4 regions of the Paenibacillus sp. CH40 genome follow, and region 4 is predicted to be linked to each of the others. Evidence: riboswitches for the same ligand, from Rfam matches in the RefSeq annotation. Region 4 holds a riboswitch; each other region holds the start of a gene.
The links. A riboswitch is a leader RNA that binds a small molecule or an ion and turns the genes downstream of it on or off. The one in region 4 is predicted to bind cobalamin.
Positions count from the first base shown of each region.

Region 1: linked by a shared signal. The riboswitch ahead of cobJ (precorrin-3B C(17)-methyltransferase) and the one ahead of NLX73_RS14170 (ABC transporter substrate-binding protein) in region 4 are both predicted to bind cobalamin.
Region 2: linked by a shared signal. The riboswitch ahead of metE (5-methyltetrahydropteroyltriglutamate--homocysteine S-methyltransferase) and the one ahead of NLX73_RS14170 (ABC transporter substrate-binding protein) in region 4 are both predicted to bind cobalamin.
Region 3: linked by a shared signal. The riboswitch ahead of NLX73_RS12275 (ABC transporter substrate-binding protein) and the one ahead of NLX73_RS14170 (ABC transporter substrate-binding protein) in region 4 are both predicted to bind cobalamin.

Region 1 is NZ_JANAVQ010000003.1:276,447-281,047, forward strand. It holds gene NLX73_RS11230 (sirohydrochlorin chelatase) at 1-345, opposite strand, end outside; gene cobJ (precorrin-3B C(17)-methyltransferase) at 438-2,237, opposite strand; cobalamin riboswitch at 2,548-2,733, opposite strand; gene NLX73_RS11240 (LOG family protein) at 2,791-3,345, opposite strand; gene NLX73_RS11245 (uroporphyrinogen-III synthase) at 3,551-4,402, opposite strand; gene NLX73_RS11250 (GerAB/ArcD/ProY family transporter) at 4,504-4,601, opposite strand, start outside.
Region 2 is NZ_JANAVQ010000003.1:305,582-310,182, forward strand. It holds gene NLX73_RS11370 (anaerobic ribonucleoside triphosphate reductase) at 1-1,359, shown strand, start outside; gene nrdG (anaerobic ribonucleoside-triphosphate reductase activating protein) at 1,356-1,853, shown strand; cobalamin riboswitch at 2,036-2,231, shown strand; gene metE (5-methyltetrahydropteroyltriglutamate--homocysteine S-methyltransferase) at 2,392-4,601, shown strand, end outside.
Region 3 is NZ_JANAVQ010000003.1:508,050-512,650, forward strand. It holds gene NLX73_RS12265 (ABC transporter permease) at 1-349, opposite strand, end outside; gene nikB (nickel ABC transporter permease) at 364-1,293, opposite strand; gene NLX73_RS12275 (ABC transporter substrate-binding protein) at 1,309-2,889, opposite strand; cobalamin riboswitch at 3,107-3,310, opposite strand; gene NLX73_RS12280 (nucleobase:cation symporter-2 family protein) at 4,065-4,601, opposite strand, start outside.
Region 4 is NZ_JANAVQ010000004.1:201,580-206,180, reverse strand. It holds gene cbiB (adenosylcobinamide-phosphate synthase CbiB) at 1-738, shown strand, start outside; gene NLX73_RS14175 (histidine phosphatase family protein) at 783-1,544, shown strand; cobalamin riboswitch at 1,667-1,860, shown strand; gene NLX73_RS14170 (ABC transporter substrate-binding protein) at 2,069-3,076, shown strand; gene NLX73_RS14165 (FecCD family ABC transporter permease) at 3,073-4,119, shown strand; gene NLX73_RS14160 (ABC transporter ATP-binding protein) at 4,116-4,601, shown strand, end outside.

The DNA.
Region 1 (4,601 bases), on a different contig from region 4:
GCGGCTTTGCAGAATGCTGACGATTTTCTCGTGAACGCCAATCGGGCGTCCATATACAAATTCCACCTGCGGATATTTTGCTTTTGCCCGATCAATAGCCATCGGAATATCAATTTTGGCATGTACCGCTGCGAACAAGATAATCGGAATGAGAACGACACGCGTCGCACCTTTCTCCACACATGTTTGCATCCCATCAGCAATGCTGGGACGTGCCAACTCCAAGAAACAGGTTTCCACGCACATATCCGGTACCCGGTCTGCCACTGCCTGTGCAAATTCCAGCAGTTCCTGGTTCCCCTCCGGGTCCCGACTTCCATGTCCAACTAACAATATTGCATCCACTGCTGTTTTTTCCTCCTCTTTAATAGGGATAGCCTGCATGACGCCCTATTTTATATATATGCTTGTATCCAGTTCATCAGGCCTTCAGTCCATTAATCACCACAAACCGCATTCACTTCTACCGTTGCTGGTGCATCTTCATGCCGGAAACCCGCAACGACACCTACACGTTTAAAAAATTTATGAAAACGCTCATTCGGATGCCCTTTTTCCTTATATTCAGCGATGACGTTCTCCACAATGTCAGTAATTTGATCACTCGGAATCCCTTCCGCTACGGGCTGAGCGGCATGAGCATTGCGACCGAATTTTTTGCCACCAAGGAAGAGGTCGTATCCTCCCTTGCGATAGACGATGCCGATATCCTCTAGCACCGCTCCATAGCAGGCCATACCGCATCCATTCAAAGCAATGCTCGTTTCCTTGGGTGCCTGTAATCCGCCAAGTACAACCTGTAAATGCTCAGCCACAGGCACAGCGTCATCCTTCTCCATATTGCAGAAGTCGCACGCCTTCACCTTAAACACATCGCCAATCGGCATGACAATGAATCGTTCATCCCGCAGCCGTCCGACCAGTTCCTCGGGGTCTGCACACGGTACGCGCAGCACGATCTGATGATCTGGCGTGTATTCCAGCTCGCCGTCATCACCCGCTACCTCGGCGAGCAGCGCCATCTGGCGAGCGGTGAACTTCTTGTTTCCCACCCCCGGGGAAACGCCCACCTCAAATAGCGCAGGCTTGCCAAAGCCGCCTGTCGCCATCCCGACCGGGGCCCCCGCTCCGGCCACCGCTGACGTTCCGGCGGTGCTCTCGACAGTAGGCGCTTGCCCGCCCCAGCGAGCGTTGGCTGCGCCAGGCAGCTTGCCGCCAACAGCGAGGCGGCTTAGTGCCTCTGCCGCCAGCGATGCCGGGGCTGCTGCGCCGGTTTGCACAGCGGTCGTTGCCTGCACGGCAGCCATCGCTTGCGGGCGTGCCTGCGTCGCAACCGCAGCGCCGCTCGCGGAGGGTATAGCGGGCGTAGTCGGGGCTGCGCCTGCCTGCGGTGTATCCTCTTGTGCGCCCAGCGACCACGGCTCCGCTTCCGTGCGGAGACGCTGATGTGGCTTGAGCGCTTGCTCGGTCGCATCCAGCGTGTATTTGCGCTGATATCCGCGCGGAGTCACGATCAAGCCGTCATACACCGTTGTCGAGGAATTGCCGATGATTACAGTTGTCAGCATCCCGATGTCATGATTCAGCATATCTTCCAGCGTCGTTACAATAACTTGCTGACGTTCACGATAAGCACTTTTCACCAACCCAACTGGAGTTTGCGGATCGCGGTAACGCAGCAAAATGGACTGCGTCTCCACAATCTGGCGGGTACGCCGACCACTGCGCGGGTTGTATAATGCAATCACAAAATCGGCCGAAGCCGCTGCTTCTACACGCTTCACAATCGTTTCCCATGGGGTCAGATGATCACTCAGACTGATCGTGCAAGCATCATGCATAACTGGCGCCCCCAACAGTGAAGCACAGGACTGAATAGCCGATATCCCCGGCACGACTTCTACCTCAACCCCGTCCTCGCGTCGCCAGCCTTTTTGCATCAGCACTTCGTACACCAGCCCTGCCATACCATAGACTCCTGCATCTCCACTGGAAATGACAGCTACCTTCTTGCCCATCTCTGCTTGGCGAACCGCCTCCTGCGCACGGCTCACTTCCTCTGTCATCCCTGTGCGTACAATCTCTTGTCCGTTCAACAACGGACGGATCAAATCAACGTAGGTATTGTAGCCGATAATGACCTCACTTTCGGCCAGCGCATCCAGCGCCCGTTTTGTGATATGTTCCATATCTCCTGGTCCAAATCCAATCACCAGCAATTTTCCTAATGGGCTCATCGTGCTCCTCCTATTCACCCTTTTCAGGGCAGCTATCCTATCTATTTCAATGATTTATGGACATCCTGTAACTCAAAAAACCCCATCCTGCCCGGATGGGGTTTCTATGTACGTATCTCTCATCAGACGAACAAACAGCGTAAGAAGACACTATTTGTCTTCCTCCAGCCTGCCGTTGTTTTCCACCTGTCTGTTTACGCTTCAAACGCTGCTGCACGTTCATATCCACGCAAACCTCTAACCAACATGGAAAAAGCAACGTGTGCCTGATTTCCTGATTTCGTACACCCATCCTCTCCGCGAAGGTTAACGGTGCATACAGATCAAGGTAGGTCTCCTGGCTTGGCATCAACAGATTCTTTCGTCTTCCCCGTTTTTCACGAGTGACCATTTAAAAAAATCCTCTTCCTTACAGTGGCGGGACCGCTCGGGATTTGCACCCGATTCCCTGTTACCCTTTGCTCAACCGCAAAGGCACCTTGTCTGTCCGCTATTTGATTATGGGTCTTATCATAACCTTGCCTCAATCAGTTGTGCAAGCACGAAAAACGCTTTATTTCAAGTTCTCTGCTTTATTTTTTAACATATGTAGCAATTCGTCCGGGTCGGCAGAGATGCTTAGTAGCGCTGGATGCTCAGACCCAGTAAACCCTTCTTGCACGCTATGACGCACCATTTCTACTAACGGGTCAAAATATCCATTCACATTCAGCAGCCCAATCGGCTTGCGATGAATGCCAATTTGCGCCCAGCACAATACCTCGAACAGCTCTTCAAAGGTTCCCAAGCCACCCGGAAGGGCAATAAACGCATCGGCCATCTCGCTCATTGCCGCTTTACGCTCATGCATGCTTGCTACCTCAATAAATTCGGTAACCCCCCGATGAATGATCTCTGCATCAAATAACAGGGTGGGCATAATGCCAGTGACCTGACCGTCACCCGCCAGCATTCCATCCGCCACCTCTCCCATCAGCCCCCTACTGGAGCCACCGTAGATCAGACGGATATGATGGCGAGCCATGGCTTCTCCCAGCTTGCCTGCCGCTTCAACATATACCGATGAATGTCCAGGTCTGGACCCGGCAAATACACAAATAGAATTCATTAACGTCTCAGCTCCTGTCCTAAGTATCATGCATCGAAACTTATTCATTATATTAGCTAAATATTTTCGCTATAACAAAAATCTTTGTCGATGCATGTCCAATAAAAAAAGATAAAGACCTCGCAGGCCCTTATCTTTATTTTACGCTGTATCCAAAAATATAAGTTCATTTTTAGCATACTATATTTATAATTTCTATCTCATTTCAATGACCATTCACGATCTTCAAACCACAGCCATGCACCGAATCGTTATGTTCAAAATATTTGCCCAGCTCCACCATCATTGCGCCCATGCGCTCTTCGGTTGGAAACACGACTCGATCAATCCCCTCTTCCACAATAGACTGCGCAGTCACCTTCCCTACTGATACAGCAATCACATCCTCACGGAAAGCTTCCAATAATTCCTCAATTCGATTTTGCTCTCTCGCATATTGGGCTAAAAATCGAATTTGCGGACCACTCGTGAACGTAACAGCATCAACATTACGATGGATAACATCCTCCAGTAACGCCTGCAATTTTGCTTCCTCAGGTGGGATATGCTTATAAGGAAGTACCTGGCGGGTCACTGCCCCCTGCTCGTCCAGCCACTTTACCAACCGTGGGGCTGGATCGCCATGCAGTTGCAACAATACTTCTTTTCCCTTCAGATCGTATGGGGCGAAAGCTCCTGTCAATCCGATCAAACTTCCGTCCTCGTCTCGTACTGCTGGCGTAAAGCCACGCTTTTTGAGTCCATTGACCGTCTTGTAACCCCGCGCTGCAATGTTGGAAGATTGCAGCAACTCCATAATCTGCTCAGCCACGCCCATATCCTCTGCCATATCGAACAGGGCATCCAGCCCCATACCTGTCGTGAAGATGTACCAGTCCGGAGGGTGCTTCACCCACGATACAACAGCGTTGCGCAGCTCGATATCATCCAGAAAAACGGTACCCTGGGCCGGGCGCTGTACTGGCTCACCCCCCATCTTCACAACTAGCAGCGCCATTTCTTCTGCTTTACGGGGACCAGCAAGAGCGACTCTCTTGCCTGCCATGCGTTGTGCCATTCTGTTGCCTCCCTTGTAGATGTCGTATTTCTTTCTACCAAGTATACAATCAGAGGGGTAAAAGACAAATAAGAATTACTTTTCCGATGAATACAGTAATCTTATAAGTGGCCGTGTCCTGTTCTGCCTTCATGCTGGCTTTCTTTCTGACTACTGCTATCCCGCTCTCCGTTAGATGCCCTATCATCTCCGCCTTTCC
Region 2 (4,601 bases), on a different contig from region 4:
ACGGAAACCCGGCAGGCTGCTGAATCGCTCATTCATAACCTGAACACCATGAGCAGTCGAGCGGGGGGACAGATTCCATTCACTTCACTGAATTACGGAATGTGCACGTCTGCTGAGGGACGACTTGTTACTCAATCGCTGCTGGAGGCCACTATTCGCGGCTTGGGCAGCGGGGAAACTCCTATTTTTCCACAACATATTTTCCAATGTAAAGAGGGAATCAACCAGGCAGAAGGCGACATCAATTATGATTTGTTCTTACGGGCGGTAGAATGCTCTAGCAGACGGATGTATCCCAATTTTGTGAATGTGGATGCCACCTTCAACTTGCCTTTTTACCGTGCTGATGATCCAGACACCATTATAGCGACAATGGGTTGCCGTACCCGCACCATTTCTGACCGTTTCGGTAGAAACCGGCAGAGTGGCAAGGGGAATCTCTCCTTCAATACCATTAATCTGGTGCGGCTTGGCATTGAGTATGGTATTTGCACAGGCAAACGCCTGACACCTGACCGTGATCGCTTTGATGCGAGACTAGAAGAAGTTATGCGCATTGCGGTAGATGGCCTAATTCATCGCTATCAAATCCAGACCAGCCAACCGGCCAAAGCCTCGGACTTTATGATGCGCGAAGGGGTATGGGAAGGTGGAGAACAACTGGCACCAGATGACAAGGTGGGAGGCGTACTAAAACACGGTACGCTTTCGATCGGGTTCATCGGGCTGGCTGAGTGCATGAAGGCACTATATGGGAAACACCACGGGGAGGATGATTTTGTATACCGAGAGGCACAGCGAATCATCACTTCCATGCGCGTGTATTGCGATCGAATGAGTGAATATCACAATTTAAATATTACATTGTTCGCTACGCCTGCCGAAGGTCTGTCGGGCAAGTTCACATTGCTGGATCAACGTGATTTCGGGATTATTCCTGAGGTAAATGATCGAGAATATTACACGAATTCTTTTCATATTCCCGTGTATTACACGCTCCCGGCTGCTCGTAAAATCAGCTTGGAAGCTCCGTTCCATAACCTATGCAACGCTGGTGCGATTTCATACATTGAGCTGGACGGTAATGCGCGGAATAACCCGGATGCGTTTCTTAAAATTGTTCAGTACGCGCTGCATCAGAACATCGGCTATTTCTCCATCAACCATCCGGTGGATCGTTGTACGGAATGTGGTTATGAAGGGATTATCGGGACAAGCTGCCCCCAATGCGGCACAGATGAGGAGCACACACACTTTCAGCGCTTACGTCGGGTAACCGGATATCTGACAGGAGATTATACCGTTCGCTTTAATGCCGCAAAACAGGCAGAAGTTCGAGACCGGGTGAAACATAAGTGAATTTGTGTGGCTACATTCCGGAATCTCTGAACGAAGGATACGGCCTGCGCACCGTTGTGTTCATTAGCGGTTGCCGTCATGCCTGTCCTGGATGCTTTAATCCAGAGTCATGGAGCTTCCGTGCAGGCGAGCCATTCACCCCCCAACGACAACAGGAGGTCATTCGTGACATCATGGAAAATCCGTTGTTGGACGGACTGACTCTCTGCGGGGGAGACCCGTTTTTCTCAGCAGCAGAATGCTCGCAATTTGTGCGTGACTTCCGCGAAGCCTGTCCCGACCGAACCGTGTGGGCTTACACTGGCTTTGTCTATGAAGATCTACTCACAGATCCGGAGCGACAGGAACTGGCGCTTTTGTGCGATGTGATTGTGGACGGTCGTTTTGTAGAACAGCAAAAGGACCTGACCCTTCCCTTCCGGGGCAGTCGCAACCAGCGTCTGGTAGATGTGAAAGCCAGTATTCAGGCAGGTTATGCCGTTTCATTGACATAAGGCGATGCTTACCCAGCAAGCAAGATGCTATATCTAATCTAAGACAAGCCCCCATCATGGGTAAGGCTTGTCTTTTTTCATATGGCTAACAGATTCCATTGGAGTTTCTATTGCGCATCCTGTAAGTTTCACTTATGATGGTGAACAAGTATACGAGTGCATAATTATTCGTCATACCTTAACCGCATAGCTTGGAGATAGGTGTCTGTTCTATTCAGATCAGGCTTAAAAGGGAAGCCGGTGCAAATCCGGCACGGTCCCGCCACTGTAAACGGGGAACTTTCAGCTGTTCATATATCCACTGGTCCACAGACCGGGAAGGAATGCTGAGCGTCATGATCCGTAAGTCAGGAGACCTGCCTATTTTAACAACATCGCAAGTACCTACGGAAGATAGGGAGGTGTTAAGAGCAGTCGCCGTATTTTTGATTTTTTAATCACGGAGGCATTCTTTCCCTTACTTATTTTTAACCTTGGGGGAAGAATGCCTTTTTTGGTACGTAAAAGTAAAACAGCTACCCGCTAGGAGGAAAAGTACATGTCCATTATTGAATGGCCTGAATTGTCCGGCTTAATTAGCAGTAATCTGGGATATCCGCGTATCGGCGAAAATCGGGAATGGAAGAAAGCACTGGAACGCTTCTGGAACGGCAGCATTAACGAAAGCGAACTGCAGACGGAGATGAAAAGATTACGGTTGGAGCATCTGAGCAAGCAGCGGGACAAGGGGATTGATCGCATTCCTGTCGGAGACTTCTCCTATTACGATCACATGCTGGATACATCTGTGATGTTCGGTCTGGTTCCCGAACGGTTCAACTATCGTCCCGCGGGTCCGGTTCCTCTATCCGTGTATTTCGGGATCGCTCGTGGACAGAAGGGAGCAACCGCCAGTGAAATGACCAAATGGATGAATACCAATTATCACTACATCGTTCCTGAATTGGCGAATGCAGTTCCGGTGTTCACTGAAAATAAACCTTTACAGGCTTATCGTGAAGCAAAACAAGAACTAGGTATTGATGGGAAACCGGTCCTCATCGGCCCCTATTCATTCGTTACCCTTTCCAAAGGCTATGATCGTAAGGAGCTTGCCTCTATTATAAGAACCTTCCTGCCTTTATACACCCGTGTCCTGTCTGAACTAGCAGCAGAAGGTGTTCAGTGGGTCCAAATCGATGAACCTGTCCTGACCACCTCATTCCCAGTAGAGGATCTGGACATTATCCAGGAAGTCTATGAAGCTTTGAACCAAGCTGCGCCCTCCTTAAATATAATGCTGCAAACCTACTTTGGCAGCCTAGATCATTATGAGCGTCTGTCCGTACTTCCAGTACAGGGGCTGGGTCTTGATTTTGTGTATGATGATGGCGAAAATCTTCAGCATATATTGCAGCATGGCTTTCCTAAAGGAAAAACGCTGGGCGCTGGTGTCATTGACGGACGCAATATATGGCGCAGCGACCTGAACGCTGTAGCTGCTCTGCTGGGTCAGTTAGCAGAACAGACCACTGCCGAGCAGCTTATCGTACAGCCATCATGCAGTCTGCTGCATGTGCCAGTCAGCCTGGAGGCAGAGCACAAGCTGGACAAGGAGCTGGTGCAAGCGCTGGCCTTTGCTGATGAAAAGCTAGAGGAAATCGCCATCCTGACGGCTGCACTTGGCAAACACGATCCATCCGCACTCACCAAGCTTGGACAAAGTACAGATGCGGTAGCCCGTTTCAACAGTTCAGCGGCACGCGTACAGACAGCTGCCGATCTGGCCGACCTGTTGGCCAAAGAGCCTCTGTCACGCAGCGTTCCTTTCGCCGAGCGTCGTGAGATTCAGCAAAATAAGCTAAAGTTGCCTCCACTGCCTACGACGACCATTGGTAGCTTCCCGCAAACCGCCGAGATCCGCAAGGCCCGCCTGCACTATCGCAAAGGAGAATGGTCTGCCGAGCAATACCGAACGTTCATCCAACAGCAAATCAAGGAATGGATTGATATCCAAGAGGACATTGGCATTGACGTGCTTGTACATGGAGAATTTGAGCGGACCGACATGGTTGAATTTTTTGGCGAAAAGCTGAACGGCTTTGCTTTTACGCAAAACGGATGGGTGCAGTCCTACGGCTCCCGCTGTGTCAAACCGCCGATTATATACGGAGACGTTTCCTTCGATCAGCCCATGACCGTGGAAGAAACGGCATTCGCCCAATCGTTAACTTCCAAGCCTGTTAAGGGAATGCTTACGGGTCCTGTGACCATTTTGAACTGGTCTTTCGAACGTAATGATATTCCACGCAGTCAAGTTGCTTTACAGTTGGCTCTGGCACTACGGGCAGAGGTAGAGGCACTGGAACAAGCGGGCATCGGCATGATTCAGGTCGATGAGCCTGCAATTCGTGAAGGGCTTCCGCTGAAAAAAGAACAGCAGCAAGCCTATCTGGATTGGGCGGTTCAAGCCTTCCTTGTGACCACGGCCACCGTTGAGCCAGCGACCCAAATCCATACGCATATGTGCTATTCCGAATTTCAGCATATGATTCAGTCCATCTCCGATATGGATGCCGACGTTATATCTATTGAAACCTCGCGAAGCCACGGAGAACTGATTGTCAGCTTTGAAGATCAGGTATACGACAAAGGCATCGGTCTGGGCGTGTACGATATCCACAGCCCGTGCATCCCCGATGTATCTGAAATGCTAAGCATGATCCAGCGTGCCCTGCGCGTACTGCCATCAGATTTGTTCTGGGTTAA
Region 3 (4,601 bases), on a different contig from region 4:
CCAGTACACCGTCGATTCCCCGCATGATCAGCTGATCCACACGTCCACGCACATAACCAATGAGCAACCCTATAGGCAGACTGAAACACAACGTAGCTACAGTAATTGCACATGCGATTAGCACGCTCATCCGAATCCCGTAAATTAGCCTTGACAGCACATCCCGACCCAGATGATCCGTACCGAAAGGATATTTCCGACTGGGTGGTGCCAAACGGTTCAAAAGATCCACTTGAAGAGGATCATGAGGAGCGACCCATGGAGCCAATAGCCCAAGCAGCACGATCAGACCAAACAGTACGCCTCCTGCCAGCAAGCTCCCTTGAAAGGAAAGCCGTATCTTTTTCATTTTCAGCTTCCCCCTTAACGCAAACGCAGCCTCGGATCTATCGCCGTCTGGACCACATCCACCAAACACTGAACTCCTACAATTAAAAATACGGCGAAAATAACATATCCCTGAATCACCGGATAATCTCGCTGTGTAATTGCATCTATAAAATACTTGCCCAACCCCGGCCATGAAAAAATGGTCTCTACGATGACATTACCTGCCAGCATAAATGATAGATTGGTACCTAGCAGTGTAATTATAGGCAGAACCGCATGCTTAAATATCTCAAAAAACAGGATATGCATACGGGAAAAGCCTCGAGCCTTCGCTGCTTTCACAAAATTCCGGTCACCCAGCTCTAGCATTTGAGCGCGCAGTACACGGGCTTGCACAGCTCCCAAACCTGCACCAAGAGTCAGCGCTGGGAGCACTAAATGTATCCAATCCTCCCTTCCCATGGATGGGAGCCAGCCCAAGCGAACGGAGAATAGATAGATCAACAGAAACCCAAGCCAAAAAGAGGGGATCGACGATCCCAGCAGGGCGAACAGCCTGCCCAGACGATCCAGTGGGCCGCTGATTTTTAGCGAGGCAGCCAGCCCCAACCCCAGCGTAAGCACCGTCATGACGGCAAAGCCCGCAGCAGCTAGCTCCACCGTAGCAGGCAGTCTGTTCCACAGTTCGGCTAGCACGGATTCCTTGGATACATACGAGGTGCCCCAATGCCCTGTGAACACATCCCGCAGCCAGTTCACATATTGAATATGAAACGGTTCGTTTAAGCCCAGTTCCTGCCGTAGCGTCGTCAACGCCTCCTCAGAGGCAGGGACATTATGCGCGGTGAGCAAAATGGTAGCAGGGTCACCAGGAGCCAGCCGCATCAGTACAAAAGTCAGCGTGGATACAACGAATACAATGATGAGCAGCTGCGCCACACGTTCCAGTATAAAACGAATCATAGGATACGCCGCTCGTTATTCCGCAATATCGGATTGCGCTGTAATGTAGTAATACTCGATCGGATGGGGTGTAAAACCCTCTACCCCTTTTTTCACACCAAACACAATGTCAGGATGCACAATGAACGACTGTGGCAAATCCGTATTGATGATATTCAGCGCTTGTAGTGTCACAGCATTACGCTGCGCTGTATCCTTCGCCAGCTTCAAGCTGTTAAGAATACTCTCCAGCGGTTTGGAACTATAACGGCTTACATTGGCTTCGCTTTTCGAAGAATAAAACATGTCCATAAAATATTGTGGCTCTCCTGTATGAGCAGTAAGCATACTGTACATAGCAAAATCCCAATCGTTTTTGGTCAACGCCTCGTCGATATTTTCCACCTTGCGAATCTTGACCTGGATTCCCTCTTTCAGCAATTGGCTTTGGATGACCTCAGCCATAACAGAGAGCTCCGGACGCTGAGGAAAAGTCAGCAGCGTAACCTCGAACGGCTTGCCTTGCTTAGTCCATGTCCCTTGGGCGTCCTTCTGCCAGCCATCCTTCGTTAACAGCTGATCCGCCGTTCCGTCCAGCGCTTTACGCTCAACTTTACCGAAGGGAAGAATGCTCGGGAACGGACTGCTTGCTTCCGTACCGAAGCCCCTCATGACGGCGCTCACAATCGATGTGCGTGGAATCAGGCTGTCCACCACCTTACGGTTCGCCGCATCCTTGAATACTGGGGATTCCATATTGTACACGAGCATATGGGTGCGCAAGGAGGGAGCCGACAGCACTTGTAGCTTGTCGTTCTTTTTCAGTACCTCTGCGTTATCAACCGGAATATCCGTCGCTACGTCCACCTCGCCGGATTGCAGCGCCATCAGGCGCGAATTCCCGTCCGTAATGAACTTCATTGTCGCCTCAGCCAATCGTGCCTTTTCGCCCCGGTATCCGTCATAACGCTCTACGACCAAGGATTGGTCCTTGTTGAACGCTTTAATTTTAAAGGCGCCTGTCATCGCTGGGTAACTCTGCTCATCTTTCATCGATGCCACATCCAGTACAATCGTCGATGGATCAGCTAGATTGGACACCAACGCCGCATTCGGCTGGTTTGTCGTGATTTTCAAAGCCAGCGGGCCGCTTACATCAATGGACTTCACATTCAGTAAATCCTTCGCCAGATGGCTTTTCTCGATAGAGCGTAGCAAAGATGCTTTTACACTTGCTGCATCCATACTCTTTCCATTATGAAAAGTGACTTTATCCTGCAAGCTGAACGTCCAAACTGTAGGACTATCCTGCTTCCACTCCTTTGCCAGCCAAGCCACAGGCTCCAGCTTTTCATTCAAACGTACCAGTGTCTCACCTGCACCAGATCGCATCACATCCCAGCTATTATCTCCGTGCGGGTCAACACCTGACGGTTTCCATGTATACGCCATTACCAGCTTTTTACCTGTCGCCGTTTGTTGTGCTGACGCGTTCTCATCTTTGCCGGAGCTATTCGACGTCTTATTGCTAGTACATCCCGAAAGAGCCATAACTGCCAGTAACAGCATCACCCCTGTACATATCAACCATGAGCGCCTGCTACGATTGCTAATCATTCGATGAATCCCCCTCTATCTTGTAAAATCATATAAACCTAACGCAAAACGCGAAAAAAGCATTCCGGACCACTTGATCAGCAGTCAGAAATGCTTTCATTATAAAATGTCAAAACACACCTCGAAGCCAACTCCAAAAACATAGAAGGGGTCAGATCGGTTTCAGACATTCCGTATGCAGCACGCCTAACCACCTCCCCAGCATCCCGTGGGTCTGACAGTGATGTCAAAACAGGCAGGTCTCCTGACTCCAGGCGTATCTTTCAGGCCTTCCCGGTTCTTCACAGTTCCAGTGGCTGTTCTGAAAGCTCCAGCAGTATCCTGCTGATGCCTGTATACAGTGGCGGGCCCGTGTCGGAATCAACCGAACTTCCCTTTTAAGTGAGCACGCTCAATAACTATCCACATGGTCTCAACAAAACCCCGTACATAGAGTCGTCCGGCTCACACCTGTTTTCTTCCTTTATTTCTTTCCATTACGATCTTATTTTGTTGTCACAGGCTTGTCAATAAATGCTGTATAATAATTCAAATTTGAATGATATGGCGAGAATGAAGGTAATGGCTATTCATTGCGTGCACGAAATGAACGTGCTAAAATTAGGTATAGAGATAACCTTCGTGTCCGTATACTAAAAAGAGTCTTCGCCGCGCCAACGGCAAAGACTCTTAGGACTTGAAAGGCTGTGGATCACCACCACGGCGCGCTGCACAACTAAATGTTAATGCAAACGAAACCCACCGTTAGGGGCCAACCTAATTACGCGGTGGGTTTTCGCTTGTTCCGAAATTTCCGACGTAGCCAGCGATAAAGTTTACGAATACTAAACACCAGGCTTAGTAACGTAACCATCCAACGCAACACATCGTAGCACGATACAAGTGTGACCATCGGCTTCACCCCCTTTCGGGAAGCTGCACCGTGGTCCGAAAACATCCACCACTATTCAAAATCCATAATTTAGATTATATCATGCCTCTTCCTACCACTCTAGCAAATTCTTCTAGCGCATAAACTGGAAAACGCACCAAATTAGAGCTACCCATTTCATCCCGCAGCTTTATCTATATGTCCCCAGACGGCAAGGGGATCTACTATCTGGATAACTCCATGCCAAAAAGCCGGAAAAGAGGCATACGTCCTCTCTCCGGCTATCTTTATTTATTCCTAATCATCAAACCTTCTGTGGAACCTCCGAAACCGTCACGCTTTTGACCGATTCCCCTTGTTTTCTCGTCAAAACAATGTTCAAGACAATCGCTGTAATCGAACCCGAAACGATACCATTTTGCAGCAGCATTTTGGCAAAGCTCGGCAGCTGGTCGAACATTTGTGGCAGAACGGCAGAGCCTAGGCCCACGGCAATACTGCATGCTGCGATCAGCAGATTGCTTTCCTTCCGCAGATCCACTTCTGACAAAATAGACATGCCTGATGCAGCAACCGAGCCGAACATGACGATCATCGCCCCGCCCAGCACAGCGTTAGGAATCACTGTCGTTAAGGCAGCCAGCTTAGGCAGCAAACCGAGAACAACCATGATCCCGCCCGCAGCAAAAATAACGTTCCGCGATTTGACGCGTGTGAGTGAGATCAGGCCAACATTTTGCGAGAAAGCTGTATAAGGAAACGCGTTAAAAATACCCCCAAGCATAATCGCGAGTCCTTCGGAACGCAGACCATTGACGATCTGCTTCTGTTCCACCTTCTG
Region 4 (4,601 bases):
TGGATTCATCCGTGGTTATCTGTCGGCGCAGAAATGGTGCTGATTGCGACCACGATTGCTTCCAAAGGACTAAAGGATGCAGGAATGGCAGTATACCGAGCGTTGCAGGCGGATGATCTGGCAGCGGCACGGCGGGAGCTGGGCATGATTGTCGGGCGGGATACGCAACAGCTTGATGAGCCTGAGATTGTACGCGGTACGGTTGAAACGGTCGCTGAAAATATCGTGGACGCGATTATTTCCCCGCTTTTTTATGCCCTGATCGGGGGAGCACCCTTGGCGCTGGCTTATCGTGCTGTGAATACGCTCGATTCCATGGTTGGCTATAAAAATGAAAAGTATCTGCATTTAGGCTGGGCTTCAGCGCGTCTAGATGATGTGGCTAACTACATTCCAGCACGCCTGACAGCGGCAATGCTTGTCGTAGCGGCGTGGATGTACAAGCGAGATGCTGCAAGAAGCTGGCGCACAGTCAAGCGAGACGCTCGTCTGCACCCAAGCCCGAACAGTGGCTTCCCGGAATCAGCTGTTGCTGGAGCACTGGGGATTCGTCTTGGAGGCTATAATGTGTATCATGGCGTGCGCTCCTTTCGTGCATACATGGGCGATTGGATACGACCGCTAGAGTCGAAAGATATACGGCATACAATCCAGCTGATGTTCGCCGTGTCCAGTATGTTTGTAGGATTGTGTTTGTTAGGAGCCGCAGGTTGTTTTGCCTTGGGATGGGTGCGGTGAGGGTGAGGCGTGACACACTGAATAATGATCGAGCAGGAAGTGACATGATCTTGAAACAAGATATAGCAGCAAAAAGGACAGTAGAATACGCACAAAGTCCGAACTCACAGGAGGATCGTAAGGTGCCGTATTATGCTAAAGAAGATCTGCATTGGGACATGGAACTCGTGTTAGTTCGTCACGGCACAACCTTATGGAATAAGGAACGTCGATATCTGGGACACTCCGACATAGGTTTGCTACCGGGAGCAGAACAGGAATTAAAGCCTTTGCAAGAAGAATTGCAGGGACAGTCCTTTGCTCGAATCTATTGCAGCGATTTAATGCGATGTCGCCAGACCTTGCAGATCATTGTGCCGGAATCAGAATTGACGTCTGGAGGTTCCCTATCTATTATGTCTCCTATGATGGAACCACGTCTGCGAGAGCTTCATTTTGGCGAGTGGGATGGAAAAACGTATGACATGCTCAAGGATGTGTCGTTGTATCGCGCTTGGATTGATGAGCCGCAACGGATAACCCCTCCTGGAGGAGAGTCTTGGACAGATTTTGTGAATCGTCTACGGAAATTTCTTGACTCTCTGTATGAATGGCGTGTTGCTATGGAAGTTCGACCCATGGATTTGACTGCTGGGCCGCTCTCTGTTTTGGTCGTTACGCATGGTGGCGTAATTCGTCAGTTAGCTTGTATGCTGATACCGGGCCATGATTTTTGGAGTCTGAATCCGAAGCCGGGAGAAGCATTTAGGATTCAATTGAGGCTGGCAGGACCGCACAATTACATAGCCGAAATGCTCCCTCATTAGGTTAGACACCAGCGGATAAAGAGGCTGTTTGGGTTGTAAGCCGCCTCATTTTAACCTATAATCATCAAGTAAAAGAACGGCTTGACTACCACTACATCAAATATCCAGCAGACGAGGTCGGCGCAGTGTGATGAAACTATGGTTTCCCTTGCCTGCGCTGTTAAAAGGGAAGTCGGTGTAAGTCCGGCGCGGTCCCGCCACTGTAAATGGAAACATGCCCGTTAGTCCTGCTTTATGTGCTACTAAGCATATGAAGGAATTTCAGGACATGCATCTTACCATAAGTCAGGATACCTGCCCGTCCGCCTGTCACCATAATCCTTCGAGGAAAGGATGACGTGTTCGCAGTGACTGTCCGTGCGGAAAGAAGCTGCCGCCTGCGCACGATCTGCGCTAACGTGACCCCTGTGTCCTGATATAAGGATGCGGGGGTTTTTTGATAGGAAAAGAAGGCTGGATTTAGAAGATATCTGATGATGCTCAAGTAACGCTCTTAACGATTTTTTTATGAAGGGGTGCAAATCATGGCAGGAAAAAAAATAAAGGTTTGGACAACAGGTCTATTGGTTCTGATTTTGGCAGTTGTGCTGAGTGCATGTGGCGCTAATGGAAAAAATGCTGAAAATAAAGAGAATCAGACTTCTGCACAGCAGCCAGGAAAGACCGTAACCGCACAAGAGCCTCCGGGCAAAACAGTTTACCCACTCACAGTTAAGGATGCAACAGGACAGGAATTTACATTCAAAAAAGCGCCGGATAAAATCGTTTCCGTCTCCCCGGCAGAAACCGAGGCGCTGTTCGCCATCGGGCTGGATAAGGAAATAGTTGGCGTCTCCGACTACTCTGATTACCCGGCAGCTGCTACGAAAAAGCCTAAAGTGGGCGGTATTATGAAACCGAACGAAGAGGCGATCATTGCTGCTAACCCGGAAGTCGTTTTTGCAGGGATATCACTTAGTGAACAGGCTACGACCAAGCTGCGCGACATGGGAATTATGATTTTTAAAACGGAACCGAAGACAGTTGAAGATGTCATAGCTAACATCGAATTGTATGGGAAAATCACCGATCATCAGAAAGAAGCGAGAGCGGTGACTGACAAGATGAGAGCAGATGTAGCGGAAGTGAAAGAAGGAGTTAAAAATATCGGTAAAGGGCAGAAGCTGCGGGTATACGTCGAGTTTTCACCAGGCTGGACAGTTGGTAAAGGCGAGTTTATGGACGAGCTGATTACGTTGGCGGGCGGCGAAAATGTAGGTGCCACGCAGAAGGGGTGGTACCAAATTAGTGAGGAAAATATTATTGCTGCCAACCCTGACGTGATTTTGTACAGCAAAAGTGTCAAGGACGACAAAACTGGTCAAACACTCGGCGAAATCATTAAAGCTCGCAGTGGATGGGATCAAATATCGGCTGTTCGCCACAACCGGGTGTTTGCCGTGGATGATAATTTGATCAGTCGTCCGGGTCCACGCGTAACGGAAGGTCTCAAGGAAGTGGCCAAGGGCGTGTATCCTGAAATTTTCAAATGAACCGTAAACTGATCGGCTTTGGAGGGACAGGTCTTGTCTTGCTGTTGCTGACGCTGCTGCTCTGTCTTGGCATCGGCTCGGCCAAGCTTCCGGTCAGCCAGATCACGGGCATTCTGGTTAACCACCTTCCGTGGTTAGGCGATACGTTTACACCGGATTGGAATACATCCTCAGAGCAGATTATTTTGAAGGTCAGATTGCCACGAGTGTTACTGGGAATGTTGGTAGGAGCAGCGCTGGCGCTGGCGGGAGCCGGATTTCAGGGTGTGCTGCGTAATCCTTTGGCTGATCCGTATACACTGGGGGTATCCTCGGGGGCTTCGGTAGGAGCGGCAGTACTGATCTATTGGGGCCTTCAATTTTCATTTGTTGGCATATGGACGCTGCCGCTAGTGGCATTTACGACCGGAATGCTGACGCTGTGGATGGTGCTGACGTTGGCACGGGAAGGTGGAAAAATTCCGACACAAAGTCTCATTTTGTCGGGTGTGGTGATGCAATCCTTTCTGGGAGCGGTTGTTTCTTTTCTGACAGCCATGTCGAAGGAGACGGTCAATGAAATATTGTACTGGACGATGGGAAGTCTTAGTCTGCGCGGTTGGTCATATACAGGAATCCTTTTACCTTATGTGGTCATAGGACTGGTATTTCTATGGAATCGGGCACGTGTGCTGAATATATTGGCTTTGGGTGAACGTCAGGCGGCTCACATGGGAGTTCATGTAGATGCGACAAAGCTATCTGTTTTGATCATTTCCACGCTGCTGACAGCTGCCGCTGTCTCGGTATGTGGAGTGATTGGCTTTGTGGGACTTGTTGTACCGCATATCATTCGTCTGGTGACAGGCCCTGATTACCGGATGATTGTTCCATTATCTGCGCTCGGTGGAGCCATTTTTATGGCTTGGGCAGATACGGCGGCTCGCACGTTGTTAGCCCCCACGGAAATTCCTCTGGGCGTGATGACGGCCTTTGTTGGGGCACCGTTCTTTGCATATCTCCTGTATCGGAACAAGAAGCTGCGCAGGGGGGAACTGCTGTGACAGAACAAAGTGAATCACAGAAAGTGCGTGATCGGGCATTAGAGGTAGCGGGTCTGACACGTGCCTATGGAGAGTTCCATGCGTTAAAGAATATAAGCTGGAGCGTCGACGAAGGAACTTGGTGGGGGATTATTGGTCCGAACGGCAGTGGAAAATCGACCTTGCTGCATCTGCTTTCGGGTGTAGATCAGCCAACTTCAGGAAACGTTCATATCTATGGCAAAAAGGTCGGTAGCTACAGCAGAAAAGAGCTTTCCCGACTCATAGCCGTACTCCAACAGGAAGGGCTTCCTCCAGTGGGATACACCGTCAGGGAAGTCGTAGAAATGGGACGTTTTCCTCATCAGGACTGGTTAGGCAGGGAAAAGGGTGTTGATGTGGAGGCGATCACGGATCGCGTGCTGGAGCGATTGGGTCTTACCACGTTGGCGGACAGAGCATTGGACCGCTTGAGTGGGGGACAGCGACAGCGTGTAGCTTTG